Methylotuvimicrobium sp. KM2: one gene and its partner. The protein of the gene in region 2 interacts with the protein of the main gene of each other region in a pairwise test. Links are inferred from orthologs where the notes say so. Each region holds a gene or a part of one and is shown on either strand. Other genes may lie near its edges.

The links.
Region 1: the proteins of dnaB (region 2) and rep interact in binary tests that used the Escherichia coli proteins (3 or more experiments, as listed by UniProt). The link is inferred for Methylotuvimicrobium sp. KM2 from one-to-one orthologs.

The regions. Positions count from the first base shown.
Region 1 is NZ_CP150634.1:4,796,635-4,812,111, reverse strand. What follows is about bases 5,345-8,257. They hold rep (DNA helicase Rep), read right to left. Parts: upstream 7,847-8,257; coding sequence 5,843-7,846; downstream 5,345-5,842. Outside these bases: WJM45_RS20300 (excalibur calcium-binding domain-containing protein), read left to right, coding at 1-43; WJM45_RS20295 (hypothetical protein), read left to right, coding at 246-3,785; WJM45_RS20275 (hypothetical protein), read left to right, coding at 8,325-8,465; WJM45_RS20270 (diguanylate cyclase), read left to right, coding at 8,507-10,222; WJM45_RS20265 (rhomboid family intramembrane serine protease), read left to right, coding at 10,417-11,175; WJM45_RS20260 (Uma2 family endonuclease), read left to right, coding at 11,221-11,784; WJM45_RS20255 (sulfite exporter TauE/SafE family protein), read left to right, coding at 11,768-12,820; WJM45_RS20250 (hypothetical protein), read left to right, coding at 12,820-13,383; WJM45_RS20245 (addiction module protein), read left to right, coding at 13,386-13,622; WJM45_RS20240 (hypothetical protein), read left to right, coding at 14,214-14,843; WJM45_RS20235 (hypothetical protein), read left to right, coding at 14,932-15,108; WJM45_RS20230 (hypothetical protein), read left to right, coding at 15,233-15,477. UniProt on the Escherichia coli protein: Rep helicase is a single-stranded (ss)DNA-dependent ATPase involved in DNA replication; it can initiate unwinding at a nick in the DNA. It binds to ssDNA and acts in a progressive fashion along the DNA in the 3' to 5' direction.
Region 2 is NZ_CP150634.1:3,074,510-3,090,060, forward strand. What follows is about bases 558-3,544. They hold dnaB (replicative DNA helicase), read right to left. Parts: upstream 2,755-3,544; coding sequence 1,360-2,754; downstream 558-1,359. Other genes in these bases: alr (alanine racemase), read right to left, coding at 558-1,363. In the rest of the region: more of alr, read right to left, coding at 287-557; WJM45_RS12890 (tryptophan--tRNA ligase), read right to left, coding at 3,628-4,641; WJM45_RS12895 (PilZ domain-containing protein), read left to right, coding at 4,868-5,278; WJM45_RS12900 (6-carboxytetrahydropterin synthase), read left to right, coding at 5,315-5,719; WJM45_RS12905 (DUF1249 domain-containing protein), read left to right, coding at 5,726-6,178; WJM45_RS12910 (CerR family C-terminal domain-containing protein), read left to right, coding at 7,232-7,903; WJM45_RS12915 (efflux transporter outer membrane subunit), read left to right, coding at 7,891-9,288; WJM45_RS12920 (efflux RND transporter periplasmic adaptor subunit), read left to right, coding at 9,281-10,489; WJM45_RS12925 (efflux RND transporter permease subunit), read left to right, coding at 10,496-13,651; WJM45_RS12930 (universal stress protein), read right to left, coding at 14,298-15,089; WJM45_RS12935 (ATP-binding protein), read right to left, coding at 15,082-15,551. UniProt on the Escherichia coli protein: The main replicative DNA helicase, it participates in initiation and elongation during chromosome replication. Travels ahead of the DNA replisome, separating dsDNA into templates for DNA synthesis.

The DNA of each region.
Region 1 (15,477 bases), 1.7 Mb from region 2 along the record:
CGATGGAGATGGCATTCCTTGCGAACGGCAATTTAACCGGTAATCAAATTATTTATGCAGATATTATGAAAAGAAAGACCCTGAATTTAATTACAGTTCTTTGTGGCTTTATCAATCTGTGTGCTCTCAGTCCCCTCGTAAGCTCGCCAAAATGACTGGTTGGAATGTCTTAAAGCAATTAGAAAATTGCATTCAAATTCAAAAGTTGGGCTTATCTTTGTTCAAACCGATTCAATCTCTATCAAATGAATAATCCCAAAAAACAACTCAGCAATCCATTTTCCACGGGCGGGGGCGGGGCGCATTTCGAAGCCCACGTCCAAGCCACATTCGTTACGTTGATGTTGACTGGCGGCCATGCTCCGTGTCTACCTTGCTGGCCGATCAGCGAGGTCAAATTGCAAGGTAAAATCGATGGCTTCGATACTGACGATTTGATCGTTTTTGTTGAAAACGCGGGCACCCGAGAAACTCAGAAATTATTGGGCCAAGTCAAGCACGCAGTTAGTTTCGTCAAAAGCGATAAACAGCTAAAAGATGTCATCAACGCAGCCTGGAGCGATTTCAACAACCCACGGATTTTCAATAAAAACAAGGATGCTATTGCGCTGATCACGGGACCATTAACGGCGAAAGATTTCCAAACAGTACCGTGGATATTGGAACAGGCTAAACGCACAGCCAGCGTTGACGAATTTTTCAGAAACGTCAAACATACAAACTTCAGTCCGTCTGGCTCTAGTGACAAACTTGAAGTGATCCGGCACCACTTGAAATCCGCCAACCGAAATCGCGATGTCGCTGACGATCAACTCTATGCTTTTCTCAGACATTTTCACTGGCTGGGTTATGATCTGGGTAAGGAGGAAGGTGTGGTACTGTCGTTACTGCATTCGCATATTTCTCAGTTCAGTACGCCAGAACCTCGATTGGTTTGGTCTCGAATCGTCGATACCGTTCACATATGGAACCAGAGCGCCGGAACTATCACGTTGGAAAATTTGCCGGAAGAAATCAAAGCGTTTTTCCAAGAACGAAAGGTGAGCCATTTCCCAACATCACTGGTCAAACCCAAAACATCGGTTGAGCCAATCGATTGGAGTCAGCACCAACACGCAACCGCACTGGCCGTTGCAAGCTTAATCGGTTGCTGGGATGAACAAAAGCCAACCGATGTTGAGGTTGTTAGCGCTCTAGTCGGCGAAAACTATAACGATTGGATTCAAAAACCCAAATCATGGTTGACGCTGACCGATGCGCCTGTTGCTATCAAAAACGGCGTGTGGACGGTACAACGCCGCATTGAGTTGTTGCAAGCACTCGGCAATAAATTGTTTGACCAGAACCTTGACGCATTCAAACAAAACGCAGTTTCGGTATTGCGCGAAAGTGATCCCTCTTTCGAATTAGCCACCGATCAACGCATTATGGCCAGTATTTACGGCAAAGTTCCATCGCATTCCCAAATCTTGCGCAAAGGATTCGCCGAAGGTTTGGCATTGTTAGGAGCTTGTCCGGAATGGCTGACTCACTGCTCCCTGAATAAGGCCGAAGTTACCGTAGCTCTGGCAATCAGGGAGATATTCGCGGATGCGGATTGGCGGCTATGGGGTTCGCTAAATCACTTGTTACCGACGTTAGCGGAAGCCGCGCCTAAGGAGTTTTTGCGAGCAGTCGAGAATGCATTAAACCAAACGCCTTGTCCGTTTGACGAGCTTTTCGCGCAAGAAGGCGATGGTATGTTTGGCGGCAATTATCTGTCTGGGTTGCTTTGGGCCTTGGAAACGTTGGCCTGGGACGAAGCCTATCTGGTCAGCGCTTGCTCGTTACTCGGCGAACTCGCTGGCCATGATCCGGGCGGCAAATGGGCCAATCACCCGGCAAACTCCCTATCGACCATTTTGTTGCCATGGTTACCCCAGACCGTTGCGCCATTTGAAAAGCGCCAGGCTGTCATTCGCACGTTAAAGAATGATCAACCCGATGTAGCGTGGTCGCTGATCCTGAATTTATTGCCTAACCAGCTTCAGTCATCGTTTGGCGCACATAAGCCTGTTTGGCGAAATGTGATTCCGGCGACTTGGGAGAAAGGCGTTACTCAGCAAGAATATTGGGAACAAATATCCTTTTATGCAGAACAAGCCGTTGAAATGGCGGGATACGATCCAATTAGACTGGGAGACTTGGTAGAGCGCTTCGATAGCTTGCCGAATCCTGCATACGATCAATTGCTTAGTGTGTTGAGATCGGAAACTGTGGTTAGTCTCGGTGAAGACGTTCGACAAAAATTGTGGGAGAAACTCGTTGGATTTGTTGCCAAACATCGCCGATTTCCAAACGCCGAGTGGAGCATGGATGAAGCATTGTTGGCACCGATTGACGCGGTGGCGGAAAAATTGGCCCCATTAACTCCTTTTATCCGATACCAGCATTTGTTTTCAAATCGAGACTTTGAACAATATGACGATGAAATATCTTGGGACGAGAAACTGAAAAAACTAAATCAGCGCCGCATTGATGCGGCAAAAGATTTACTGGATCAAAATGGTATTACTACCCTTATCTGGTTTGCCGAAGCCGTGAAATCGCCTAATCAGGTAGGACAAGCATTGGCGCATATCGCTGACGACAAAATTGATGAATTTTTATTGCCGGAATATCTCAGCAAAGAAAATGTACAACTAGATAATTTTATATCCGCCTATATCGGAACTCGTCTTCATATCAGTGGTTGGCCATGGGCGGACGGATTTGATATGACTACATGGAATAAGTCCCAAATTGCTCAGTTTTTTAGCCAGCTACCTTTCGAACAGCGCACATGGCAACGCGTCGCCCAACATTTACGTGATTGCGAGATTAAATATTGGCAACACGCTTGGGTGAATCCCTACCAGCCAGATAGCGATTTGGCTTTTGCCGTGGACAAGTTGATTAAGTATGGACGACCGTTGGCTGCGATCGATTGTCTGGATATGATGCGGCATGGTCAAAAATCACTCGATGTCGATCAATGCGTTAGGGCTTTAATGGCAGCGGTATCAACATCCGAACCGACGCATACTTTGGCAAGTCACCATATCGTTGATTTGATTAAATATCTACAAGAATCGATCGATGTTTCACCTGACGACCTCTTCCGAGTCGAATGGGCTTATTTACCTTTGTTAAATGGCTATCACGGAGCCAGACCAATATATCTGGAAAAGCGACTCGCTGACGATCCTGATTTTTTCTGCGAAGCAATCCGATTGATTTATCGCTCAGATAAGCAAGGCACGGAAACGGAAGAAGTTTCCGAGCAAAGAAAATCCTTGGCAAATAATGCCTACCGCTTATTGAACGATTGGAAAACTCCCCCTGGAACTGAGGCCGATGGAACTTTTAATTCAGAAAAATTAGTTGTTTGGATAAACCGGGTCAGGGAACTCGCTGAGGAGTCTGGTCATTCGGATGTGGCAATGTCCAGCGTTGGTCACGTGTTGATGCATTGTCCGCCCGACGCTGATGGTCTTTGGATGAACCGGGGAGCGGCTGAGCAATTGAACGAAAAATACGCCGAGGCGCTCAGACGAGGTTACTACTTCGCCATTCGGAATTCGCGCGGTGTTTACACGGTTGACCCTTCTGGTGCGTCGGAACTTAAACTTGCGGAGAAATATCGTTTGCAAGCAGCAGAAATGGAACATGAAGGTTATGTCAGGTTTGCCCAGACGTTAAATACTTTGGCGGATAGTTATGAAACAGACGCCGCACGAGTCCGGGACGAATACGAGAAAGATTAGTATTTGCCAATCTATTGCTGGGAACAAAACATACCTTTTGAAGCCTTCTTATTTGCGAACCAATTCTTCACGTCCCACATCTGCCGGCATAGGGATCTAAAAAAATTTTTATATTATAAAATACAATGAGTTACAAGTCGGCCCACCCCCCTCCTCTCCTGTTGGAGAGGGGGGGTGAGAGTAAAAACAACCAACTATATCCCCCTCACCCCAATCTTCTCCCTCAAGAGAGAAGGAGCAAGTACTTGTGTAGATACCCATGGTCTGCCGGAGGGGACAAGCAATGAGGTCAACTTGAATGCACTCTATTTCTTCAAATCAGATGCTTAAAGTTACAGCTAATTTGGCAGACGGGTATTGATTCAACTTCAGTTACTCGTAATATCCATGTTGCGGTCCGAAAATAGCCGATCTCCAGCGTCCAAAATCTAGCTGACTTGTATTAGAATGCTTGGCGGTTTTGATCGGAGACCGTACCAAGGAATAAATTTTCTGTGGTCCCAGCTTACAACACCTTATTTCTTACCAAACAAATCTGTCAATTGTATTGCTATTTTAAGTTTGTCGATAGATGTGTAACGCGGGCTTTGCGTGCCGCCCTGTATGCCCCCCGTAATTGATAGAGCCAATTAGCTTGGCTTTTTCAGAAAAGATCACTTTATATTTTCCGCTCTCACCGTAAGGCTCTATCCGATTGGGCTAGCGTTGTTAATCCTTGGGGATGTAAAGTCACGATCATGCCTCCATGATCCCAGCTTTTGCGCCTCCAGGCTCACTTAATAATGGAAATACAGCCCGTCGCTCAGGCTTATGTGTCATTGGACAGGGTACTGTTGTGCAACAAAATATAAAAATGTTGCACAACAGCTAATCCGATAGCCAACTATGCCATCCATCACCTATCAAGAAGTTTTAACCAGCTCGCTTTACAGTCAGCTCTTCGAAGAGGCCGTAGCCAATGAATACGTTTCACTGTGCTCCGACATTCAAGGCTCATCCTCTAGGGAAAATCGCAGAAACAGTACGTTAACTATGTCGGCTTGAGTCACGATTATAACTTGGATGAACTGCTAATGCGGAGAAAAGCCCCGACGCTTGATTGCCCCTTCATGCCACTAAGTCGTTAGAGGCGCATAGTTGCCTCCTCATGTGGCCATCTCCCAGATAATTCTAGCGTTCTTGTTGGCCAAAGTCACCGCGGCCTTGTTGAAGCCTCGTCGTTCGATCAAGCACTGGAGCCACAAGCTCAAGGAATCGGTTGCCGGAGAAAAAGGCACATATGGCGAGCGACACGATGATTTCGTTGTGCATCGAGTTCATTCTTTTGTTTATTCGTTAAACAAATCAAATTGTTTGCGTAAAGCAAAAAATTGATATTGAAGAGCGTCAAATCATTAAAACTCGAAAATCTTCAGACCGGATTTTTAAAACTACGCGTTCAGGAGAAGATATTCATTTTTTAACCGGCGATAAAGAGCTTGCAGCTTTTCAGGAAGTTCAAGAGTCGGGTTCAGCCGGTCAAATAATTTTTTATCATCGATTGCTTTCTAGTCATTTTTGGAGATGATCTAAACTGAAGCAAACTCGAAAATAATATCTTAAATATTGTCGTTGATATATCAAGGAATAGCTCAGTATCAATTCCAAAAATAGAATGCAAAACTGTGCTGATTTATTTTGATATGGGCGAAATGCGCAATCGGGGGCAAAGGTCGGAATCTTTAATTGACCTCAATCTATTTTAAAGGGCATGGCACAGATAGGGCACATACAGGGCACAGAGCAAAAATGGCCGTTTTGGGGTAGATGTCAAAATGGCGCGCCCGAGAGGATTCGAACCTCTGGCCTCGGCCTCCGGAGGGCCGCGCTCTATCCAGCTGAGCTACGGGCGCAAAGTGAATTGCGATAAAATTTTACAGTCTTTGGGGTCATTCTAAAATGACCGTGACCCTCAAGCCCAAAAACCGGATGACCGTTACCTCCGGAGGGCCGCGCTCTATCCAGCTGAGCTACGGGCGCTTGTTTGGGATGCGTATTCTAACCGATCGCCGCGATAATTACGATAGCATTGTTTTCAAATGCGCGAGACTGGCCTTGCCGCGCTCTTTGACCACGGCCGGATCGAGCTGTTTTTTGTTGGCCCACTCCAAATCGTCGGACGGCAATTCGCCCAAAAAGCGGCTCGGTTCGCATTCGCTTATTTCGCCATAGCGCTTTCTGTGCGTGCAATAACTGAAGGTCAATGAACGCTGCGCGCGCGTGATGCCGACATAAGCGAGTCGGCGCTCTTCCTCGATATTATCGGTTTCGATGCTGTTTTGATGCGGCAGCAGGTTTTCTTCCATGCCGATTAAGAAAACATGCGGAAACTCGAGACCCTTGGCTGCGTGCAGTGTCATTAGGCTGACCTGGTCGCCGGCCTCTTCTTCCTGGTTGCGTTCAAGTATATCCATCAACATGATCTTCGAGACGATTTCAGACAATGATTTCTCGGTGCCCAGGTCTTTGTCGGCGATGCGCTTCAACCAGTCGATCAGTTCGTAAACATTTTGCATCTTGCGTTCGGCCGATTGCGGCGTCTTCGCGTTTTCGCGCAGCCACGCTTCGTAGCCGATTTGGGCTATCATTTGCTCGATCACGGCAAAAGTATCGCCGCGCTCGATGCGATCCGCCGTATCGGTCACCCAATCGGTGAATTTATTAAGGCGCTGACGCGCCTTGTCGGACAGCTTCTGCATCAGGCCCATTTCGTTACTGGCCTTAAACAAACTAACGTGGCGCTCGTTGGCATAGGCACCGAGTTTTTCGAGGGTATTCGGACCGATTTCGCGGCGCGGCGTGTTGATAATGCGCAAAAACGCGGCATCATCGTCCGGATTCACGAACAACCGCAAATAACTGAGTATGTCTTTAATTTCGGTATATGCGAAAAACGACGTACTACCGCTGATAAAATACGGCACGTTGTTTTCGCGTAGCGCCCGTTCGAACAGTCGCGATTGATGATTCCCGCGGTATAGAATCGCGTAGTCCTGGTAGCTACTGCCGGTTTTAAACTTGTGATGAATGATTTCCGAGACAACCTGTTTCGCTTCGATGGTTTCGTCCTTATGACTCAACACGCGCAGCGGATCGCCGAAGCCCAAATCGCTCCACAAGCGTTTTTCAAAAGTATGAGGATTGTTCGCGATCAATTGGTTCGCAACCTTCAAAATCCGTCCGGCCGAGCGGTAGTTTTGCTCAAGCTTGATCACTTTCAGGCGCGTGAAGTCTTTTTGCAATTGCGCCAGATTTTCCGGTTGCGCGCCGCGCCAGGCGTAAATCGATTGATCGTCGTCGCCGACCACGGTAAAGCGGCCCAGATTACCGGCCAGCAGTTTCACCAATTGATATTGCGTGATGTTGGTGTCCTGATATTCGTCGACCAGTAGATAACGAATCTTATTTTGCCATTTTTCGAGAGCCTCAGGATGCTGTTGAAACAATAATACCGGCATCAGAATCAAATCGTCGAAATCGACCGCATTGTAGGCTTTCATGCTGCGTGTGTAATCGTTATACAGATGTGCGGCCGGTGCTTGTTCTTGCGAGGCATGAGACAAGGCCTGTTCCGGCGTCACGAAGGCGTTTTTCCATTGACCGATTTGCCAAGCGTAATGATCGGCCTTGTCGATATCGCATTCCTTCCCGTTGTGCATGACCAGGTTTTTCAGAAGCGTTTGTTTGTCCAGTTCGTCGAAAAGCGTCAACGCGGCTTTGTATCCGAGCATCTTGTGTTCCTTGCGGAGAATATTCAAACCGAGCGAATGAAAAGTCGACACGGTCAAGCCTCGAATGTCTTTGTCGTTCAGCAATTTCGACACCCGTGTTTTCATCTCGCGCGCGGCCTTATTCGTGAATGTCACGGCCGCGATGTGTCGAGCCGGTGTACCTTGTTTGACCAGATAGGCGATTTTTTCGGTGATCACGCGCGTCTTGCCGCTGCCGGCGCCTGCTAGCACAAGCAATGGAACGTCGACGGTGCGCACCGCCGCAAGTTGTTGGGGATTGAGTTCGGTCATATTGTGTAACGAAATGAAATAATTAGGTTTTGATGGCTACTATTTACACCCATCGTAGATAATAATTCGGAACCCCGGCGCCTCCGTAGGCGCTGACGAAATTTGACTTGCGAAAGGAGTAAACTGGTTCCTCAGGCCTTTTATGGGATTCTTTATGTGTATTTTAAGGCTATGTTCGCGTTAATAGTTGATATTTTTGAACTAAAAGCCAACATGAACCCCAAGGATTCAACTCTGAATAACCTTCCTTTTTTCTATATCGCGCCAATGGCTGAAAGGAGGTGCGGTTGCTCGATTGACTGGTGTCGGCAGCAGGGATAGCGGCCGTCAAGCCTACATGGACGTATTCACCCAGCACCTAAATTATCCAAGACAATTAACTATATACCTTTCGCCTTAATTCAAAATTTAATGAATCTATTTGCCGGCTTGTGAGGTATGACCATTTTCCGAGGCGTTACGCTGCTATACTTCCGCCATGACAACTATTCAAGGCACACCGAATATTGCTCACGGCTTTGACGAAGTGTGCAGAGCAAAAAGGTATGTCTCTGATCTTTGCTATCAGCCTATCGCAAGCGATGGCTTTCCCGTCAATCTCTATTATCAGGCCGATTGATACAGTTGCTTACACGATTAGTCGTTTACTTCATAGATCTTGTGACGGAACACCGACTGAAAGGCGGCTTAATGCTTTGCCTGTCACTTTTTACCGTCTGTCTCCAAGCACATGAATCCCCCCTGCCATTGCATAACGACTGGCAATACCGCTGGGGCGACTCGCCTTTCGATGCTCAAGGGCGACCGGAGTGGGCTCAGCAAGACAACGCTAGCGAAGCATGGCAAGTAATCGACTTTCCTTCCAATCCTCCGGGACGCGACGGGCAGACCAATGTTTGGTTTCGTACCTCTCTACCGAATGGCAATTGGCATGACCCGGTCGTTTATATCTACAGTGTCGACTTGATTGTTCAAGCTTATCTGGATGGGCGAAAAATCTATCAGTACGGCCATTTCGATGATAACGGTCATGGACGTTTCGAAGGTTGGCCTTGGCACATGATCCAACTGCCTGCCGATTTTGCCGGCAAGTTTCTTTATTTTCGGGTTTTTTCCGATTATAGCGACATCGGCCTATGGGGCGAAGTCAGGTTGATGGAACGACTCGATTTGATCAAATTGATTTTCGATCATTCGGTGGAACAAATTGTCGTTAGCGGATTTTCCTTGCTGATTGCCGGTTTGGCCTTTTTTTTCGCGTTACTGCAAGCCGAACGGAGAAGTTTTTATTATCTAGCATTGTTCGCCTTGGCATCCACCTTGATGGTCTTCGGTCAGAGCCAAGTCAAATTGTGGTTGATCAACGCACCCTTATTTTGGGATCATCTGGCTGCGACCGGCTATTTTTTATTGCCGGTCGCAATGGCTTTATTGTTCGGGGAGTGGTGCGCAGGAATCAAGTATCAAAAATTGATCGGGGCGCTATGGCGATTTCATTTAGCCTATGCGGTAGGCGCCAATATATTGCCATTGCTCGGTTATAGCGCGATTTCCAGAATGTATTTCGTTTTTGACGGTTTACTTACGCTCAGCCTGACGCTATTGTTTGCAGTGGCTTTCTCGAGATTTCGTCATGTCAATAATGAGCAAAAAGTCATCATCGTCACATTTGCTTTTTTCGGTCTATTGCTGTTGCTCGACATGGCTGTGGCGCACAGTATTCTACCTTGGCGGCGAATACCGCTGACCTGGGGCGTGTTAAGCTTTTCATTGGCATTGATCGCCATTTCGTTACATCACTTCGTACAAACGCAAACCGAGTTAAAACGACTCAACGCAACGCTTGAACAAAAAGTCAAAGACCGCACACGGGAGCTCGAATTATTAGCAACAAGAGACCCGTTGACCAATATTTTGAACCGGCGCGCATTCTACCAAAAAGGCGAACCGATATTTCGCGCCGCCCAGCGTTACAAACGGAACCTGTCGGTAATCATGTTGGATATCGATCACTTCAAACGCTTCAACGATACCTATGGTCACGCGGTGGGCGACCAAGTGTTGGTCAAGGTCGCCGATTGTTTCCGGAAAAGTTGCCGAGACAGCGATTTTGCTGCGCGTTTCGGCGGCGAGGAATTTGTCTTGCTTCTGGAAGAGGCGGATTCGCATAACGCGCTTAAATTTGCAGAGCGACTGCGTGAGGCCATCACCGAATTAAGTCTTTCCGGTATCGAACAAACAATTACCGCGAGTTTAGGTATTGCGTGTTTGAGACCGGAAACGCAGAGTCTCGATGAACTGATCATAAGAGCCGACCGAGCGCTTTATGAAGCCAAGCATAGCGGGCGGAATAGATGTTGTGTAGACTCAAAATAGATGCAAGTTATCGAAGGCAAGATAAATTTTTTATATCATCGTAGATCAAAATTCGGTGTCCTTTGACGGGCGCCCCGGTGCCGAATTATGATCTACGAAGGCTATATCTGCTATGTTGTTTCGAGCTCCCTGGAATACATTAAGAGCTAAAAGAGTTTTAGTGTAAGAAAAATTAAACCCCTCCGAGATTAAAAATGATACCGATACGAGACGAAAACCCTGTCGTTCGTCCTCCCGTGATCACGATCGCAATCATTGCGGCGAATATCGCGGTATGGCTCTTGCTTCAAGGTGCCGGCGGAGAGGCTGCATTGGTTAAGTCGCTGTGTCATTACGGCTTGATTCCGGGTGAATTATTGAATATGGTGCCTAAGGGAATGACAATTCAAGTGACTGCGAACTACGGCTGTATTCTAAGCGGCGAAACCGGCAATAGCACGCTGTTGACTCATGCCTTTTTGCACGGCAGTTGGTTCCATTTAATCGCCAATATGTGGTTTTTATGGATTTTCGGCGATAACGTCGAGGATGTGATGGGTAGCTTTCGCTTCGTGGCATTTTATTTGCTGTGCGCACTTGCCGCGGCGGGGGCTCAAATTTATAGCAATCCGGGAGCAGCGATACCTATGGTAGGCGCGTCAGGTGCGATCGGCGGCGTCATGGGAGCTTATGCCCGGCTATATCCAAGAGCACGGGTACATTCGATCATACCGATTGGTTTTTATATCACATCGTTTTCCGTTCCCGCCGGCTTCATGCTGGGTTATTGGTTTTTGATTCAATTGTTGAGCGGCATTCCGGCAATCGGCGATGAAGCCGGTGGTGTCGCCTTTTGGGCGCATGCGGGCGGTTTTATAGCGGGACTGATTTTAATCAAGCCGATGCACCGCCCTGACTATCTAGCCGAACATAATGCGCTAATGGTCGGCCGTCGACCCGATGACCGGTTTTGATTCGTTACCATTTTGTCATTTTAGATTTTCAGGATAAATAGATTTATGCAACAAGCAGAAGCATTAACATTCAACGCCGATGACTTTTTGGCTTGGGAGGAATCCCAAACCGAGAAATACGAATTCATTGCAGGAGAGACCTTCGCAATGGTCGGCGCGCGGCGCGAGCATGTTCTCGTTACCGGTAACTTATTGGCCGCACTGAAGATACGATTACGCGGTACGCCCTGCCAATCCTACATGGCCGACATGAAACTGCGGGTCGAGTCGGCCGACGCATTCTTCTATCCCGATGTCATCGTGACTTGCCATCCGGAAGACCGCAAGGCCGAACAATTTTTAGCCCATCCGACGCTCATTGCCGAAGTATTGTCCGATTCCACGGCAGCATTCGACCGGGGCGATAAATTCGCCGCGTACCGCAGTCTGGAGTCGCTCAAGGAATATGTCATCGTCGATATCGACGCGCTCCGGGTGGAATGCTATCGGCGGACCGCGGACAACGAATGGCTATTGCATGATTACACCGGCCAACAAGATTGCCGACTTGTCAGTCTCGACTTAACGATTCCGCTCGCTGAAATTTTTGAGGATGTTCTTGCGGATTAAGCATTCATCACCCTTGATCGACAATCAAACGATAAATCATCCAACCAGCCGTTTGAATAAACCATTACTGTTTAGCACGGCTTTGGCACTTGCGGTTTGGCTGGCTTGGTACGCCTACAGCTCGCCGGGTAGCCTATCGATCATCGAAGAAAATTGGGCCGTCACTTTGACGATGGTCTTCGGTTCGTTCATCGCCGGCGCGACCAGCGAAGGCGGCGGAGCGGTCGCTTTTCCTGTGTTCACGAAAGTACTGCATATCGCGCCGCTCGATGCCAAGGTCTTCTCATTGGCCATTCAAAGCGTTGGCATGACCGCCGCGTCGTTGACCATTATCGCGCTGCGCGTTCCGGTTGCCTGGCCGGTCATTGCCTGGGTCAGTTTGGGCGGTTTAGCCGGCGTCTCGATCAGTTCGGCGGCATTGGCGCCCTTGCTGTCGCCCGCTCTGTTAAAAATGCTGTTCACCGCGATGATCGCCGCTTTTGCATTGCCGTTGACGATCTTGACTTGGCAAAAACGACTGTATAACAACACGCTGCCGTTTTTCGGCGCGCGCGAAAAAGCCATTATGCTGTTGACCGGAACCGTCGGCGGCGGCATGACCGGCTTGGTCGGCAACGGCATCGATATCATTTGTTTTTCGGTGATGGTTTTGTGGTTCCGTTTATCGGAAAAAGTCTCGACGCCGACTTCGGTGATCTTGATGGCGGTCAATGCGCTGGCCGGATTTGCGCTACATGGGTTCTTGCTGGATAGCTTCACCGCGACAGTAGAGCGTTACTGGCTAGCGGCAGTGCCGGTCGTCGTGATCGGCGCGCCGTTGGGCGCTTATTGCTGTACTAAGCTGAATAGTCGGTGCATTGCCGTCATCTTGATCCTGTTGATCCTGGTCGAGTTGCTCAGCTCGCTGATATTGATTCCATTAACTGCTAATATTATCGGCATCAGCCTGACGGTTTTCGTCATTTTTTTGTGGTTCTATTATCGAATAACCCGGTCTACGCGTTACCGACCGGCTTTTGAAAGAGGAGAAGAATAATGATGCGTACGACTATTTACGGTTTATTTTTATTAATACTGTTTTCGCTGGCCTCCTGCACCAGAGCCATCAAGCCCGGAGCCTTGCCGTCACATATCTCATTGGGGGATACCTACTATACGCAATTCGTGATGCGTTACGAAAAAGACGTCCATCCAACGACCAATTACCGGCGCGGCGCGTCGATTCCGGTCAATACCCCGGTTAGGCTATTGAAAATGACCAATAAAACGATCGAAGTCGAGGTCGATAATTCCAGCCAGCATTTGACGATAAAAAATGTTCAAAAACATACCGGAGATGACGTCTATCAGGCCTTCGATAAATTATTCGCGCCAAATAAGGTCGATTTATCAAGGTTCAACGCCTTGGAAAAGCAACATATTCAAAACGGCACGGTAGCCAAAGGCATGAGCAAGGACGCAGTACTAGTCGCGATCGGCTATCCGCCGATCACCGAAACACCGAGCTTGGACGGCAATCGCTGGGTTTACTGGAGCCACCGTTTCAATCGCTTCAATGTACATTTCAAAGACGGCAAGGTGAGTTGGGTCGAGGAATGATTATGAATACATTTGAAATCAACAAAATGACTACGACAGAACGTCTTGAAACCATGGAAGCAATTTGGGATTCCTTGGTTCGTGACGAAACTGAAATCGACATGCCCGGCTGGCACCGAGACATTCTCGACGAAAGACGCTTGCGTATTGAACGAGGCGAAGCAACGTTTTTTTCCCTAACAAATGAGCGGTCGGCGCTAAGTAACTGTCCGTCATCTAGTTCCCGAAGTTTGGCGTAGCGCATCCGATAAAATCGGTAAGTCATTTTTAAACAGCCACCTAGTCAATGAGTCTTCGATATCATTTATTGTCGTTTAACGCTTTCGTCCTCGAAATCGCGACGAAGGCGTCGCTCCCACAAAAGGCCGGATGCTCTGTGGGAGCGATCCCCAGATCGCGATTTCGGAGCCATGTATGCTAGGTAACAACAAGCGGTATCGCGGTTGCATGGGTTAAGTAACGGTCCATCATTTACTGACTGAAGTTTAGCGTAACGTACCCGATAAAATCCGAAAGTATTTTTTAGACGGTACCTAAGGATTTTGTGATAAATAACGTCCTGAAACTATGAGCCTTGTTGAGGGTTCGGTCACTCGCTTGGCAGGACGCCGTGAACCCAGCACCTAAATTATGCGAGATAGTTACCATAGCCAAAAGGCTATGGAATTTAGGTGCTGGGTGAATACGTCCGTGTAGGCTTGATGGCGGCTATTCCTGCCGCCGACACCTGCCAATCGAGCAACCGAACCCTACTTAAAATAGGGAAATTATTTACGGCCAAATCCTAAGCCTATTTTTTGTTTTTCTCCTACTATGTATCCTTGTTCGAAATGACCGCCCTCATAAAAAGCATCATCGCCACCGGCTTGTTCCTATCCTATCCGTACCTGGTTTACCGGGGGATCGAAAGCGGCATGGTCTGGCTGGCGCCGGCTATTTTTTCCGGCCTCTATCTGATGCGGGCGTTGGCCGCACCCAGCCTGAGAGTCAAAATCTACAAAGGCCTGTTCGCGCTGGCCTTGCTGTTGGGCGCGTATTATCTGCAAACCGTCACCGCGAAAATATTGCCGGTATTGATTCAACTCATGTTGATGGGCGTTTTCGGGCGGACTTTGCTGAAAGACAAGGGACCGCCGTTTATCGAAAGCTTCGTAAGGCTGGAATTCCCTGAAATTCCTCCCGAAATCCTGGTCTATTGCCGTCAATTGACTTTGCTCTGGACAGGATTTTTCGCATTCAATGCCGCGATGTGTACAATCTTGGCAGTCTGGGGCAGCGATTTTTGGTGGACAGTCTATAACGGCATATTGATCTATACGATGATCGGCGCTCTGATGATAGGAGAGTACATTTATCGCCATTTCCGCTTTCCCGGCCTAGGCATCCCCGACCCGCGCTCGACGATTAAAACGATGATCGTCAACGGGCGAAAAATCTGGATGGATGCGCAGGCGCGTTAATGAAACAATTTTCCTTAATCTTGACCTGCCTTAAATCGCTTTCCATCGTTCTCACGCTCTGCGCCCAACGTTATAGACAAGTACCGTCATGCGTTTTGACAACCAGTTATCGGAATATCCGGGAGCTGTGCTGTTTGATAAGTCACAGAACATTGCGCATCGGGGCTTCGATAGTCGCGACGAAGGCGTCGCTCCCACAAAGGTTTCGAATGCTCTGTGGGAGCGATCCCCAGATCGCGATTTCGAAGCCGGGCGCGTTAGGTAACAATAAATGGTATCGAGGTCACATTAGCTAAGATGACATGACGGTAATACACCATTTATGTATAACAATGAACGCTCTGCATGGGAACTATTTGGGAATCCGGATGGATGCACAAACACTCTAAATGAATAAACCTAACATCACCTCATTTTGCTCAATATTTCTTTTGCTACTGCCGTTCTTTTTATCGGCAAAAGCAGCCCATGCCGTCGATACCGAGTGGGAAGTCATGCAAAGGATGCAATCGGATACGGCAGTTCGAATCGCCTATCAAGAAACCCGCATACTGGAACTTATCGACCAACCTTGGCAAGGCAGCGGTTATTTGTACTCGATGGCGCCGGATTTGATGATCAAGGAGCAATTGCA
Region 2 (15,551 bases):
CACCCCTCTGTGTTTATTTGAGTCAAAATCATCCACGTTTTCAACTTAGAAAAGAGTCTAGTCTGTTTTGCGTAATTGTTAACTGTACCGAAGTACTATATTGCTCAACCTACTCCCTTTTGACCGAAAAAGCGTATAAGAACGAGAAGGTGTGGGGTATGCCTAGCGAGGATGTCGGCGGCAGGGAGCCGCCGTCAAGCCCCCATGGACGGGTTCACGGCGCTCCTCGATAGGCATACCCCATACCCAACAAAGTTGAACGATTCTTCAGTAAGAAGGGAGTAGATCACTCTTCAACAATCTGCACTCGCTGAGTAATGCCGCAAACCAGTGTGTAGGGGATGGTTCCCGACCAAGACGCCACCTCTTCGATCGGCAATCCGCCTCCCCATAGCGTCACCGGATCACCCGGCTTGGCATCGTCTTGTCCGCTCAAATCGACCGTGATCATATCCATCGATACCCTACCGATCATCGCGACGCGCTTGCCGTTAACAAGAACCGGCGTGCCGGATCGAGCATGACGAGGATAACCGTCCCCGTAGCCAATTGCGACAACCCCCATTTTAATCGGCCTATCGCACACCCAAGTACCGCCGTAACCCACCGTATCGCCTTGCCGTACGGATTTAACGGCAATCAACCGGGAATGCAAAGCCATGACCGGCTTTAAATCGAAATCACCTCCAGTCGTTTCGGGGAACGGAGAAATTCCATACAACATAATTCCGGGTCTTACCCAGTCGGTCAACGCTTCCCGCCAACCTAAAATCCCGGCTGAATTCGCGATGCTACGCGGCCCTGCAAAACCCGACAATGTCCTGTTAAATAAGTCGATTTGTTTCAAAGTCATTGGGTCGGATCTCAGGTCGGCATTTGCCAAATGGGTTATAAAACCAACCGGTTGCTTGATTAACGAGCTCGATCTCAAACGCTGATGAACTTTTACGACCTCGTCAGCCGAAAACCCCAAACGGTTCATGCCGGTATCGATTTTCAACCAAGCATTGATTCCGATAGAGCCGAATTTTCGATCAATGATATCCAACTGCCCGAACGAGTGAATTAAGGGATCTAAACCGAAATCGATCAAATCGTCCAATTCCTCAGAACACGTAAAACCTTCCATAACCGCGATGCGTTGCGTAATACCTGCTTGGCGCAAGCGAATGCCTTCATCGACGCGGGCCACGGCAAAGCCGTCCGCTTCGGTTAAGCGTTCCGCGACGCGCAATAATCCGTGTCCATAAGCGTTGGCTTTAATCACCGCCATGACTTTAGAGTCGGGTGCGTAACGCCGGGCCACATTCAAATTATGGCGTAACGCATCTAGGTTCAATTTGACATAAGCGGCCGGCGTCATTCGTAATCGTCTCCGCCGTAAGGGTTTCCGGCAAAGTTTTCAAATCGAGTGTATTGCCCGAGGAAAGTCAACCTGACCGTGCCTATCGGACCGTTACGTTGCTTACCGATGATAATTTCGGCCACGCCTTTCTCCGGACTATCCGGATTGTAAACCTCATCCCGATAAACGAACACGATCACGTCGGCATCCTGTTCGATACCGCCCGATTCACGCAAATCGGACATCACCGGCCGTTTATTGGGCCGCTGCTCCAAATTCCGGTTAAGCTGAGATAATGCGATAACCGGCACATTGAGTTCCTTGGCCAAGGCTTTGAGCCCCCTGGAAATATCCGATATTTGCTGAACCCGGCTATCACCGCTTGCCGGTGACTGCATCAATTGCAAATAATCCAATACAATCAAACCCAGCTGACCATGTTCGCGCATCAATCGCCGCGCTCTCGAGCGGACTTCGGTCGGCGTCAACGCCGGCGTATCGTCGATAAACAATTTGGTTTCGGCCAATAAATTAATCGCCGAAGTCAAACGCGGCCATTCGTCGTCGTCAAGTTTACCGGTCCTAATTTTATGTTGATCGATACGCCCCAATGAGGACATCATACGCATCGCCAAGGAGTCTCCAGGCATTTCCATACTGAACACCGCAACCGGTTTATCGCCTTTGATTGCAACATTCTCCGCCATGTTCATCGCGATCGTGGTTTTACCCATTGACGGTCGGCCTGCCACAATAATTAAATCGGACGGCTGCAGGCCCGAGGTCATTTCGTCGAAATCATTGAATCCGGTGCTCGCGCCGGTGATATTGCCTTCTTGCTCATAAAGCATTTCGATCTTATCGACCGCCTGCGCCAGCAACGACTTGATCGACGTGAAACCGCCCTGCCCGCGTTGGCGCTGTTCGGCGATTTGAAATACTTGGCGCTCGGCATTTTCGAGCAACTCCGATGTATCGCGCCCTTCCGGATTAAAAGCCGAGTCGGATATATCGGTTCCGACATGGATCAACTGCCTTAAAACGGACTTATCGCGAACAATGGTTGCATAAGCGACGATATTCGCGGCACTCGGCGTATCCTTTGCCAAGGTGCCTAAATAGGCCAGACCGCCGACCTCGTTCAATTGTCCGGCGGAAGCGAGTGCCTCCGATAAGGTAATGACATCGAAAGGATCTTGTTTTTCCGCCAATTTTTCGATGGCTCGAAAAATCATTCGATGATCCTTGCGATAAAAATCGCCTTCGACAACTTTATCGGCGATCGAATCCCAGGTTTGGTTATCCAGCATCAAACCGCCGAGCACGGATTGCTCGGCTTGTATTGAATGCGGCGATACTTTTAAAGCTTCGGTTGCGTAATCGCGGTCGAATACATATTCTTCAGACATAATATCGGTCAAGGGAAATACTGCTAAATAGAAGTTGATTGAAAATCGGTACGGATTCCGACACACCGAATTCCGACACATAGAAAGTTACTGCGATTCAGTTATGAGAAAACTCGTTTACTCCGTTCGTACCGAAAAAATCGCTGCACTTACTGTGAAAGTACGATGCCGGCTCCGAGAAAGGTGCGGTTGCTCGATCGACAGGCGTCGGCGGCAGGGCAGATTTTTGCTCCTCGGCAATTGCTCCTGCATTGCCCTAATACACGCCATCCATGGCGTAATGCAAAATCTGCATTCACGCCATCCTTGGCGATCAGATAGCCGCCGTCGAGCCTACATGGTCGTATTCACCCAGCACCTAAATTCCATAGCCTATTGGCTATGGTTAACTATCTTGGATAATTTAGGTGCTGGGTTCACGGCGTCCTGTCGGGCGAGTGACCGCACCCTAACCCGCCTCGCACTTTCATTTGCCGGGGGCGATTGCTAGGCCATCATGAACGTTACTGTGAAAGTTCACTAATTCGGACTCCTTATCTAATTTTTCGGTATGAAAAACAATGTTGTTTCCGAATAAGATGCGGTTGCCAGACCTTCATGAACGTTAGGTTGAATGTGCGAGGTGCATTAGAGGAGCGCCGCGAACCCACCCAAGGAGAATAAAAATAAGGGTATCCGAGGGCGTAGAGCCCACATAGACGTATTCGCCCAGCACCTAAATAAGCCATGGTTATGAATTATTACCAATGACCTATGGAATTTAGGTGCCGAGCCTGTCAAGCGGGTCACAGAACCACTGCAAAGCTAACTATTTTGAGAAGTTTTTGTGCATATCTCTTCACTTAACGTAGCGCTCCGTCCCCAGCAAAACCACTAAACCCCAATACGAGAAATCCCAACCGCCTCTCGCAATTGCTTCATAAAAGGCACGCTTATATCGCGGGCCTTTTTAGCGCCTTCCTGCAATTCGTTTTCAATATGCTCAGGCGCCTGTAATAAGGCTTCATAACGCTCTCGGGCCGGGGCAATATGGTCGTTGATATATTCGAACAACAACTTTTTCATTTCACCCCAAGCAATACCGTCCGCATAGAGTTTTCGAACTTCATCGACTTCCGAAGGCCGGGCAAAAGCCTGATAAATACCAAACAAAGTGCAACCATCGGGATCTTTCGGCTCGCCCGGTTCAAGTGAATTGGTTTTGATTTTGTTAATCAGTTTTCTGAGTTTTTTCTCGGGTTCGAATAGCGGGATCGTATTGTTGTAACTTTTACTCATTTTCCGTCCGTCCAAACCGGACAGAGTCGCGGCATTTTCAGTCACAACCGCATCCGGGATAACAAAATGTTCGCCATAAATATGATTGAAACGCCCGGCGATATCCCGAGCCATTTCGATATGCTGAATTTGATCTTTTCCGACAGGTACCTTGTGTGCATTGAATATCAAAATGTCGGCCGCCATCAGAATCGGATAACTAAACAAACCCATCGTAATGCCTTTGTCGGGATCGTTTTCGCCGCCTTGTTCGTTTTCGGCAACCGCTGCCTTGTAAGCATGCGCCCTATTCATGAGTCCTTTTGCCGTTACGCACGTCAACATCCAGGCCAACTCGGTAATCTCCGGCACATCGGATTGCCGGTAAAACACCGCATTCGAGGTATCCAGGCCGAGCGCCAACCAAGTCGCGGCAATTTCGAGACTCGACTGTCTGACTTTTTCCGGGTCCTGGCATTTGATCAAGGCATGATAATCGGCCAAAAAATAAAACGGACTGACGTTTGCATCCTTACTAGCAGCAATGGCCGGCCTAATCGCGCCTACATAATTTCCCAAATGAGGAGTACCGGTGGTCGTGATACCGGTTAAAACGGTTGCTTTTGTCATTATAAATAAATCCCCAAAACCCTGACGGGGTTCACATCGTTAAAATCTGCAAAATATTACATGATTTACAATCAATAGCCATAGTCTATCCGAAAACTTTTACCCACAACTCCCTTTAAGCTCAAAAAATGGTTAACTTTATAAAGGTATGGAGTGTAGCTAACGAGCAACAATGCCAAAACAGAATCTCATAATATGAAGTTATGCAACTTTCAAGGTGATTTTCATGAACAAGCATTTTATTTATAGTAAACTTCGCGCAAACAGTCTGAAAGCAAAAACGAGCACTGCCATTCACGGAAAAACAATTTATCCAATTATAAAGAAGAGAGTTGACATGCTGGAATACGATGAAAAACGTAATTACATCCGAATGAGCGTCGATTGCGAACTCACCTACAAGTTAGCCGATGCAAGCGAAAGTCATTCCGGAATTTGCACATCCATTAGCGGTTCTGGTGTCTCCTTCATTGCGGATCAGTCCTTCGATCCCGGAAGCGCTATGGAGGTCAATATTACGCCCAAAAACACAATCACTCCGCCCATGACCGCCTATATCGAAGTTGTCAGAACGACAAAGCAAGATGATGGCCGCTACGAAATTGCCGCCGCAATCAAGAGCATCAAAGGCCATTAACTTACATTATTCCAAATTGGCCGAGATTGCTAACTCATGTATACGATTACTAAGGAAGTCTATTTTTGCTATGGGCATAGACTGATGAACCACCCAGGCAAGTGCCGTCATCTTCACGGACACAGCGTTAAGGCTGCTATCACGATTAAACAAGAACATCTTAACGAGCAAGGCATGGTTTGTGACTTTTCGGACATAAAAGCGTGTGTAGAAGACTATATCAACGAACATTTGGATCATAATTTTCTATTGCATAAAAACGACCCGATCATTCCGTACTTAACCGAAACCCAAGAGCGATTCATGGCTCTAGACGAGCATCCAACCGCGGAAGTATTGAGTCAAATGATTTATCAACATATTAAAGAACAAGGGTTCGATGTCGACCAAGTGACCTTATGGGAAACCGCAAGCGCTCATGCCTGTTATAGGGAATCCTGATCTATCATGAGCAGGATTCATCCGCAAAACAAAGCGGCGTGCTTGGAAACCATCTGTGCTTCTAATTACCGAAAGTTGTTAAGCTTAATTCCGAACATCAGAAATCTGGCACAATCGGCGGTCGGAAAAGCCTCGCAAAAACCTGACCTGCAGCTTGAGGTTCTCGAACGCTCGACACACACGCTTACTGTAAAACTCAGCCATCGATTTGGTCAATTACCCAACGATCTATGGGTGCCGGATGTCACAGTACGCGTATATTTGGACGCGGAACTCGTCGAAGTATTGCGCGATCATGCCAGATCAGACGTCTCTCGCGTCTACAAAGACCCCGGCAAGATCTCTGAAATCTTAAATTATAAATGGCAATTAAATTATTTTTTGCTGAAATGGCTGGATCACTGCCTGAGCATTAATTATCAATTCACCGATCGAAAAGCCACTGAAGTTATAGCCTGATTTCCCCATAGCCTCTATCACCCCATACACTCTTAGCTAATCCAATTTCGGGACAAGAAAATCCTGTTAAACGAGTCACGAACCTCCAAAAAGCACACTGTTTCGGGCGCTTACTGTGAAAGTTTGTGGATTTGGACTCTTTCAAGCGCGCCAAGATTTTTCGCGAAAGCTGAAATGGGGTCCATCCGATTTCAGCAGCGAAAAATGACTTGGCGATTATTGCCTTCGGCGGCCCCGATTCGCCCTGCGTCCGTGCCACTACGCCACATCATCGTATACTCGATGCGGCTCCGTAGCACTCCCACAAATGGCTTTACGCCGTGTCGCGATGCCTTGTATTTTGCCTCCGCCTGCGCTATTCGCGCAGACTCCGGCAAAACACCCGGCGCTACGGCTATCGGGGACTAAAAATCATCACTTCGCTGACGCTCCGTTTCCATGATTTTCAGCGATCGCTGTTTCCCAAGCGTTGCTTGGGAAACGATTCCGCAAGCTCCGCTTGCCGTCACGGGAAGCAGAGCTTCCGGAACTGCCTTCCCAAGCCGAGTTCTCATCGTTACACATAAGTCAAAAATTACTCTTTTACAATCTTATCCGATGAGACCTCGATACCATTTATTGTCACTTAACAATCTCGACTTCGAAATCGCGATCAGGGGATCGCTCCCACAGAGCATCCTGCCCCTTGTGGGAGCGACGCCTTCGTCGTCCCTCACCTAACGCTAGGTGAGGGAAAGCCACTAATGTTCAATATCCGCAGATTTATCAAACAACACCGTTTCCAAATATACGATGACCTCTGTTTAGCAAGTTTACCGATACTTGTGTATAACAGAGAGAGCCGAGCTTGGGAAGGAGCGAACCCAGCCAACGCCGCGCACTTTCATCTGCCGGGGCGATGGCCAGGCCTTCATGATCGTTACTGTGAAAGCTCGTAGTTTCGGACTCTTGGGCCCCTCGCTCAGGCTCATGAGTCATTAAACAAGACTGGAATTTGTCTATTAGATAATTTAAATGTATATTTGAAATTCTCGTTTGAATATCTGATCCGCGATGCCCGAGCCTACAGCCAAACCGTTAAAAACTCGCACCCGCTTAATTATCGCGGCCAGCCGAATTTTTGCCGAAAAAGGCTTTCAAGAAGCAACGATTGCCGAAATCTGCGAACAAGCCCAAACTAATATTGCTTCGGTCAATTATCATTTTCGAGATAAGGAAAGTCTTTATCTCGAAGCCTGGCGCCATGCGTTTCTCAAGGACCTTGAAATTTATCCGTCGGATGGCGGCGTTGCGCCCAGTGCTTCCCCAGAAAAACGCCTAGCGGGTCGTATTCGCTCTTTGATCGCCCGCATCGCCGACGACGATTCGCATTTTTTCGCGATCATCAACAAAGAAATGGCGCAACCGACCTCGTTGCTGCCGGAAATTCTCGAAAAAGAAATCAATCCGCAGCGCCAAGCCATGCTTGAACTCATTGCCGAATGCTTGGGACCGAATGCGGATCAACGTACGATACATTTTTGTCATGCCAGCATCATCGGCCAATGCTTTCATCTTTTGAAAATCAAACACATGCAAAGCCACTTTCCGGCACGAAGATACAATCCGGAATTAGAGAACCCGACAGCCTACGCCGATCATGTCGTGCATTTTTCATTGGCCGGAATTAAAGCACTGCGCGACCGTCTCGAACCAAGCCTTGGAGACGAGACATGCGAGTCATAAATTCTTCGATTTTATTCATCGTCGCTTTTCTCAGCGCATGCAGTATTGATATCAAAGAATTCAATCCGCCGATTTCAGTACCGGAAACGTTTTCGATTACCGGCGGCGAATCCCTTCAAGACCGCTGGTGGCTTAACTTTAACGATCCTGCGTTGAATACTCTGATCGATACGGCGCTTCAGCAAAACCTCGATCTCACCGCGGCATTCGAAAGGCTCAAACAAGCCGAAGCCGAAGCTCGCAAGGCAGGGTCCGAATTGATCCCCGCCGTTAATGCTACGACTAACGCAAATCGCCTCATCGAGGATAACGCCAATACCGGCTCGCTGACTTTCGACAACTTTTCGCTGGGCTTGATCGCCAGCTACGAAGTCGACCTATGGGGCCGAATCCGCGCCGGCACTTACGCGGCCGAACAGGAAATCAAAGCCGCCGAACAAGACATCCATACCGCCGCGATTGCCTTGTCGGCCGAAATAGCGCGCGTTTGGTATCTATTGACCGAACAAAAACTACAGCTCGACTTATTGAACGAACAAATCGAAGTCAATAAGCAATACGCGGACTTAGTCGAAGTCCGCTTCAGAGGCGGCCAAGCAACCGCCGCCGATGTATTCCAACAGCGGCAATTACTTGAAGGCGTAGTCGGCGACCGCTATACAGTGCTCGCGAATATCGAGGTATTAAAAAATCAATTGGCGGTCTTGACCGGACAAGCCCCCGGAACATTGGACATTGTTGCCGGCGATCATTTTCCCGAGCTCGCAGGCCTACCCGAAACCGGCTTGACCTCGGATTTGATACAACGACGCCCGGATGTCAAGAAGGCCTATTATCGCTTGCAAGCCGCCGATCTTCGTATTGCCGCGGCCGTGGCCGACCGCTTTCCGAAACTCGGCTTATCGGCCAGCCTCGATACCTCGGCTCCGGACTTACAAGCCTTCTTCAATAATTGGATGGCAACGTTGGCCGGCAATCTGGTGCTGCCCTTGATCGACGGCGGACGCCGGGTGGCGGAAGTCCGGCGCACCGAGGCTGCAACAGAAGAAGCACTGAACCTCTATGGTCAGAGCGTCTTGCAATCGTTGCAGGAAGTCGAAAACGCATTGGCACAAGAAACGCGCCAGCACGAGCGGCTAAATAGCCTCAAAGAACAGCTCCGCTATCTGAACGAAGCCAATGACAACATTCGCATCCGGTCCGCCTATGGGATTTTCGATTTTTTACGGGTGCTGTCGACATTGAACAGCTTACAAGCGATGCAGCGCACACTCATTCGCGCCGAACGCGAATTGATCGATTACAGAATTCAACTTTACCGGTCGCTTGCAGGCGGCTGGCCGCTTACCAAACCGGTTTCGAATAGGAACGATACCCATGACTAATCCCTTCAAGAAATTCGCCACACTGCTGATTTCGCTGGCGATCATCGCATTTACCGGGGCATTGTCTTTTTATTGGCTAAGCAATAAGCCCCGCGCGGTCCGCGCCCCCGTTACGACCGTGGCGCCATTGGTCGAAATCATAACGCCGCAAGCCATCGATTATCAAACCACCGTTTTCGCGCTCGGCAATGTCATCCCGGCGCAAAACGTCAATCTTAATTCGCGTGTCGACGGCATGGTCATTTCGGTCAGCGATCAGTTCATCGAAGGCGGCTTATTGAAAAAAGACGAAGAAATCGTCCGTCTCGACCCTACCGACTACGAGTTACGCGTACGCAGAGCGCAAAGCGATCTCACCCAAGCCCGTTTCAACCTAAAAATGGAATTGGGCCAACAAGCCATCGCACAACGCGAATATCAATTGCTAGGCCAGGAATTGGACGAACTGGCTCAAGAGCTGGTCCAACGAAAACCCCATCTGGAAGCCGCCAAGGCATCGTTAAATGCCGCCGAAGCGGCGCTGGAACAAGCCAAGCTGGATCTCGAACGCACCCGTACGATCGCACCGTTCAACGCCGTCGTCACGGCCCGCAACGCCAATGTCGGTTCCTGGGTGTCGACTTTCTCGACCGGCACTCCGCTCGTGCAGTTGGTGGCAACCGATTATTATTGGATCGACGTATCGCTGCCGCTCGACAAATTACGTTGGATAACGATTCCCGGTTTCAACGGCGACCAGGGCTCGCAAGTCACGATCAGTTACGAAAGGGCTTGGGGGGCCGATGCATTCAGAATCGGCGCCGTGAAACGCCTGAAAGCGGAAGTCGAAGCCGAAGGCCGCATGGCTAAATTATTGGTTGAAGTGGAAGATCCGCTCAGCCTAAAGCCGGCTAACCAAAATTCACCTCGCATGATGCTAGGCACATTGGTTCGGGCGGCAATTACCGGCAAAACCCTCGTCGACGTACTTCCTGTGCCGGAAACCGCATTGCATGACGGCAACCGGCTCTGGCTAATGAGCGAACAAGACACACTGGACATCGTCAAAATAACCCCCGCCTGGGCCGAACAAGGCGTCGTTTACTTGCATGCCTCGGAACTACCCGGTCAGCCGCGCATCATCGTCAGCGATCTTTCCACACCGGTTCAAGGCATGCGAATTCGCACCAACGAAACCGACCGTTCTTCATCCGCTAGGTAAAGCATCATGCAGTCACAACAAGACCCAAGCCGCACCGGCCCCGTTGCATGGATGGCAGGTCATTCGGTCGCGGCCAATCTCGCAATGGTCGTGTGCATCATCGGCGGACTACTGTTTTTAAACAATATCCGCCAAGAAGTATTCCCCGACTTTGAAATCGACAGCGTCAGTATCAGTGTCGCTTATCCCGGCGCTAGCCCGGAAGAGGTCGAACGCGGCATTGTCCTCGCGATCGAAGATGCGGTAGGCGGCTTGGACGGCATCAAACAAATCACTTCATCGGCAAAAGAAAACGCCGGCACGGTTACCGTCGAAGCGCTACGCGGTACCGACTTGCAAAAGTTTACACAAGACATTCAAAAAGAAGTCGACCGCATTACGACTTTTCCAATCGATGCCGAAAAACCGCAAATAACCTTGATCGCCAGCAAGCGCAGAGTAATCTCAGTTGCATTATACGGAGACGCGGAAGATGCCGTTTTACACGAATTGGCCGAACAACTCCGCGATCAACTATTGCAAGACCCGGGCATCACCCAAATCGATCTCGAAGGGGTCAAACCGCTCGAAATCGCGGTCGAAATTCCGCAAGACATGCTGAGGCGCTATCGTTTGTCGTTAGGCGACATCGCTCAACGCATCGCGTCGGCCAGCATCGACCTTCCGGCCGGCAGCGTCAAAACCGACAGCGGCGAAATTTTGATCCGCATCAAAGAACGCCGCGATTACGGGCGCCAATTCAGTCAACTGCCTATTATTACCACCCCAGACGGTAGCCAGATTAAACTCGGCGACATCGCTCGAATAACAGACGGCTTCGATGAAAGCGATTATTATGCGACTTTCAACGACAAGCCGGCCGTGATGCTGCAAGTCTATAGCGTCGGAGAACAAACGCCGATACAAGTCTCTGAAACGGTCCGTAACCATCTCGATAAAATTGCTCCCGAACTACCCGAAGGCATCTTCACCGACGTCCGGCGCGATGCCTCGGAAGACTACGGGCAAAGGATAGACCTCTTGTTGCGAAACAGTGCCATGGGTTTGTCGCTGGTATTTATCTTGCTGGCGTTGTTTCTTGAGCTACGTCTGGCATTTTGGGTCATGATGGGTATTCCTATTGCGTTTCTCGGGTCGTTTTTGTTCCTGCCCAGTATCGGCGTCACGCTGAACATGATTTCATTATTCGCATTTATCATCGCGATCGGCATTGTTGTCGACGATGCGATTATCATCGGCGAAAATATCTATCATTATCGACAAGAAGGCCTGTCTCCGCTGCAGGCGGCCATTCAAGGCGCCCGTGAAATGGCGATGCCGGTTACATTCAGCATCCTAACTAACATCGCAACCTTCATGCCGCTGCTGTTCATTCCCGGATTTACCGGCAAAATCTTTTTTATGATTCCGTTGGTCGTGATCACGGTTTTCTTGCTGTCCCTCGCCGAGAGCTTATTCATTCTGCCGAATCATCTCGGACACCTAAAACCATTGAAAAGCCAAGGTATTCAGGCCAAAATCCATCATTATCAACAACGTTTCAGCGATGGCTTTCGCCGCTGGACACTGCATCGATATGGCCCATTTCTCGAAAGCGTACTCCAGCATCGATATCTGACTGTCACATTGGCATTCTCACTATTGATTGCGGCATTGGCCTATGCCGCTAGCGGACGTATGGGCATGACCTTATTTCCGAAGGTCGAATCCGATTATGCACAAGTCACTTTAACGATGCCGTTTGGAACGCCGTTCGAAAAAACCGAGGCCATCGCCCGACACCTGTCGGAAGCGGCGCGGCGCGTTGCATCAAACGTTCCGAACGGGGACCGATTATTGAAAGGGCAATTTACCGAACTCGGCACAATCGACAGGCAACAGACGCTCGGCAGCCACTTGGCTACCGTGCGCACCTATCTTGCGCCACCCGAAGTGCGCGACGATATTCTTAGTACCGAGCAATTTACCCGGCGCTGGCGCGAAGAGGCTGGAGAAATTGCCGGCATCGAAGCGATTTTATTCGAATCGGACGCCGGCGGCCCCAGTAGGGGGCCGGCGATCACGGTCGAACTTAATCACCGCGACATACAAGTCCTGGAGCGAGCAAGCAGACGCCTTGCACAAACGCTTAACGCCTACCCTATTGTCAATGACGTCGACAGCGGCTTGACCAGCGGCAAGGAACAACTGGACTTTACGCTGCTGCCCGAAGGAAGAAGCTTGGGATTGACGGCGCAAGATGTTGCGAGGCAAGTCAGAAATGCGTTTTTCGGCGCCGAAGTGCTCCGTCAGCAACGCGGCCGTAATGAGATTAAAATCATGGTCAGGCTGCCCGAAAACGAGCGCATGTCGCTAAAAAACGTCGAAAGCCTAATGCTGCGTACGCCGGCAGGAATCGAAATTCCGCTTACCGAAGCCGTGCAAATCGAACGCGGCCGCGCCTACACCGAAATCAACCGCCGTAACGGCCGACGCAATATCCAAGTCAAATCGGGCGTCACGCCACGCAGCCGCGCGGGAGAAATCATTAACGACCTCAAAGCCGCCGAACTGCCGCGCCTGCAAGAAGAATTCCCGGGATTGCAATATAGTTTTCAAGGGAGTCAAGCCGAAATGGCCGATAATCTCAGCAGTCTCAAAATCAGTTTTGTCTTTGCACTGCTGGCGATCTACGCGATGTTAGCGATTCCATTTCGCAGCTACATTCTGCCGCTGATCGTCATCGTCAGCATTCCGTTCGGCATCATCGGGGCTATATTGGGGCATTTGTTGATGGGTTACGACCTGAGTATCCTTAGCATGCTGGGTATCGTCGCCCTATCCGGCATCGTCGTCAACGATTCGCTGGTATTGATTAATTACGCGAACGAACATCGCATCGGCAGCGCCAAAACACCTTTACAAGTCATCAAAGCCGCCGGAATTCAGCGCTTCAGGCCAATACTGTTAACCACGCTCACCACTTTTTTCGGCTTAATGCCGATGATACTGGAAACATCTAGACAAGCGCGAATGTTGATCCCGATGGCGATTTCAATCGGTTTCGGCATTTTGTTTGCGACCTTGATTACACTGGTACTGATTCCGTCGTTATATCTGGTTGCCGAAGACGTTAGGGTCTTGTTTCACAAATTGAAAATTGCATTTTCCGCCAAGGATTAGCGGACTATAAAATGACCCAAACCCTACGCATCCAAGGTAGTATTTATCGAAGGCTTTGGCAGAACGGGGCTTACAACCCATAAGCATCAAGCTACAAACGGCCAATACGCTTAACGCTCTTTGCCTAGCTTTAGCTCTCATCGTTATACATGAAGTCAAAAATTACCGTTTTGCAATCTTAGCCAATGAGGCCTCGATACCATTTTTTGCTGCCCAACGTTCCCGTCTTCGAAATCGCGACGAAGGCGTCGCTCCCACAAGGGGCCGGATACTCTGTGGGAGCGATCCCCAGATCGCGATTTCGAAGCCGAATACGTTAAGTAACATTAAATTGTATCGGGTCACACTTGCCAAGATGGCAAGATGGTATCTACGACTTATGTATAACAATGAGTGCTCTGCTTGGGCTAGAAGTCTTGGAAGCTCCGGCTTCCTGAACAGGTTACCCAAGCTGGAACTTAGGTAACAGCATATTTAAGTTTTTGTGACCTTAATGCCATTTAGTGTAACTTAACATTCTCGGCCTTCCCACACCCAACGCTAGGTAAGAAAAAGACACTGCAACCTATTGAGTTAACTTTCTATTCTTGATGATCGTCACTGGTCAAATGCTTTTTTAAGTATATAGAAAACAGCTAATCTCGGCTTATGCAACTAATAACACCGGACAACCGAGCCGGTCGGCAAATATCGACGCCGCACTTTGTGAAGCCTCAGGATCGGATCTATCGGCGCGCAGCACGACGATACTGCAACCACGCTCTAAAACATATTGCATGATCGAGTCGTAACTTCGACTTGATTGAATAAAGAAATGAGAAGCGAGATTGCTACCCGCAAGCAAAGCTTTGGCTTGTTGCTCCATTTCGGCAATGCCGTTATCGGATTGCCTCTGCAAAATAATATTGAGCTCCGATTTTTGCGATATGGCAATATCGATAGCCAATTTAAGCGCTCGTTCCGATCCTTCCGTACCATCATAAATTGCCCAAACCGGAGGACTAAACTTTTTAACGGAAATCTTTTTAATCGCCAACGACCGATTACCGCGCGGTCTATCCAAAAGCAATAAATCCATGGTAGCGGCTGCCGCCATCGCCTCGGCCAGATAGTGACCGCGAACGACTGTCAATGATACCGTCAATTCGGATTGTTTCGCCAACTCCTCGAGCTGTTGACGAATTCGCTGGATCCGGCGGGCCGATGCCGAACCGACTCGGTCGGCATCGAACTTGAGCTCCGCACTGGTCACTCTATCCACTTCGGTCGCAAAAGGAAGACCCGCCAAATGAAACAAATTAATGTCTTCGATAAACAAAGCTGTTAGTTGTGCCCCTTGCGACCTCGCCAGGCTTGCCGCCAACTCCAACAAGGCAGAGTCTTGCAGAGCATCGACAGCAATCAACATTTTTTTTGGGGTAACGTTAAGGTCAATCATGGCCGTTGCTTTTCGACAAAAAGGCCTGACTGATTTCGGTAAACCGAGCTAATTGCGCATCGACCTTACCGTTCACCGTATCCTGCGGAAACACGCCGTTTTCGTCAGGATCGCCCGCTACCATTCCGGTCAATAACTCCAAGGCTTCATCGACATTTTTCACCGCATAGATATGAAACTGCCCGGATTGGGCGGCATGCACGACATCCCAACGCAGCATCAAATGCTTGATATTCGCGGAAGGTATGATCACGCCTTGAGTCCCGGTCAGTCCTTGTTTTTTACAGATATCGAAAAAGCCTTCGATTTTTTCATTGACGCCCCCGATCGCCTGCACACGTCCTAACTGATTGACCGAACCGGTCATCGCCAAATCCTGACGTAACGGGATTTGGGTCAGCGATGAAAGAATCGCGCACAATTCGGCAAGCGAGGCGCTATCGCCGTCGACACCGCCATAGG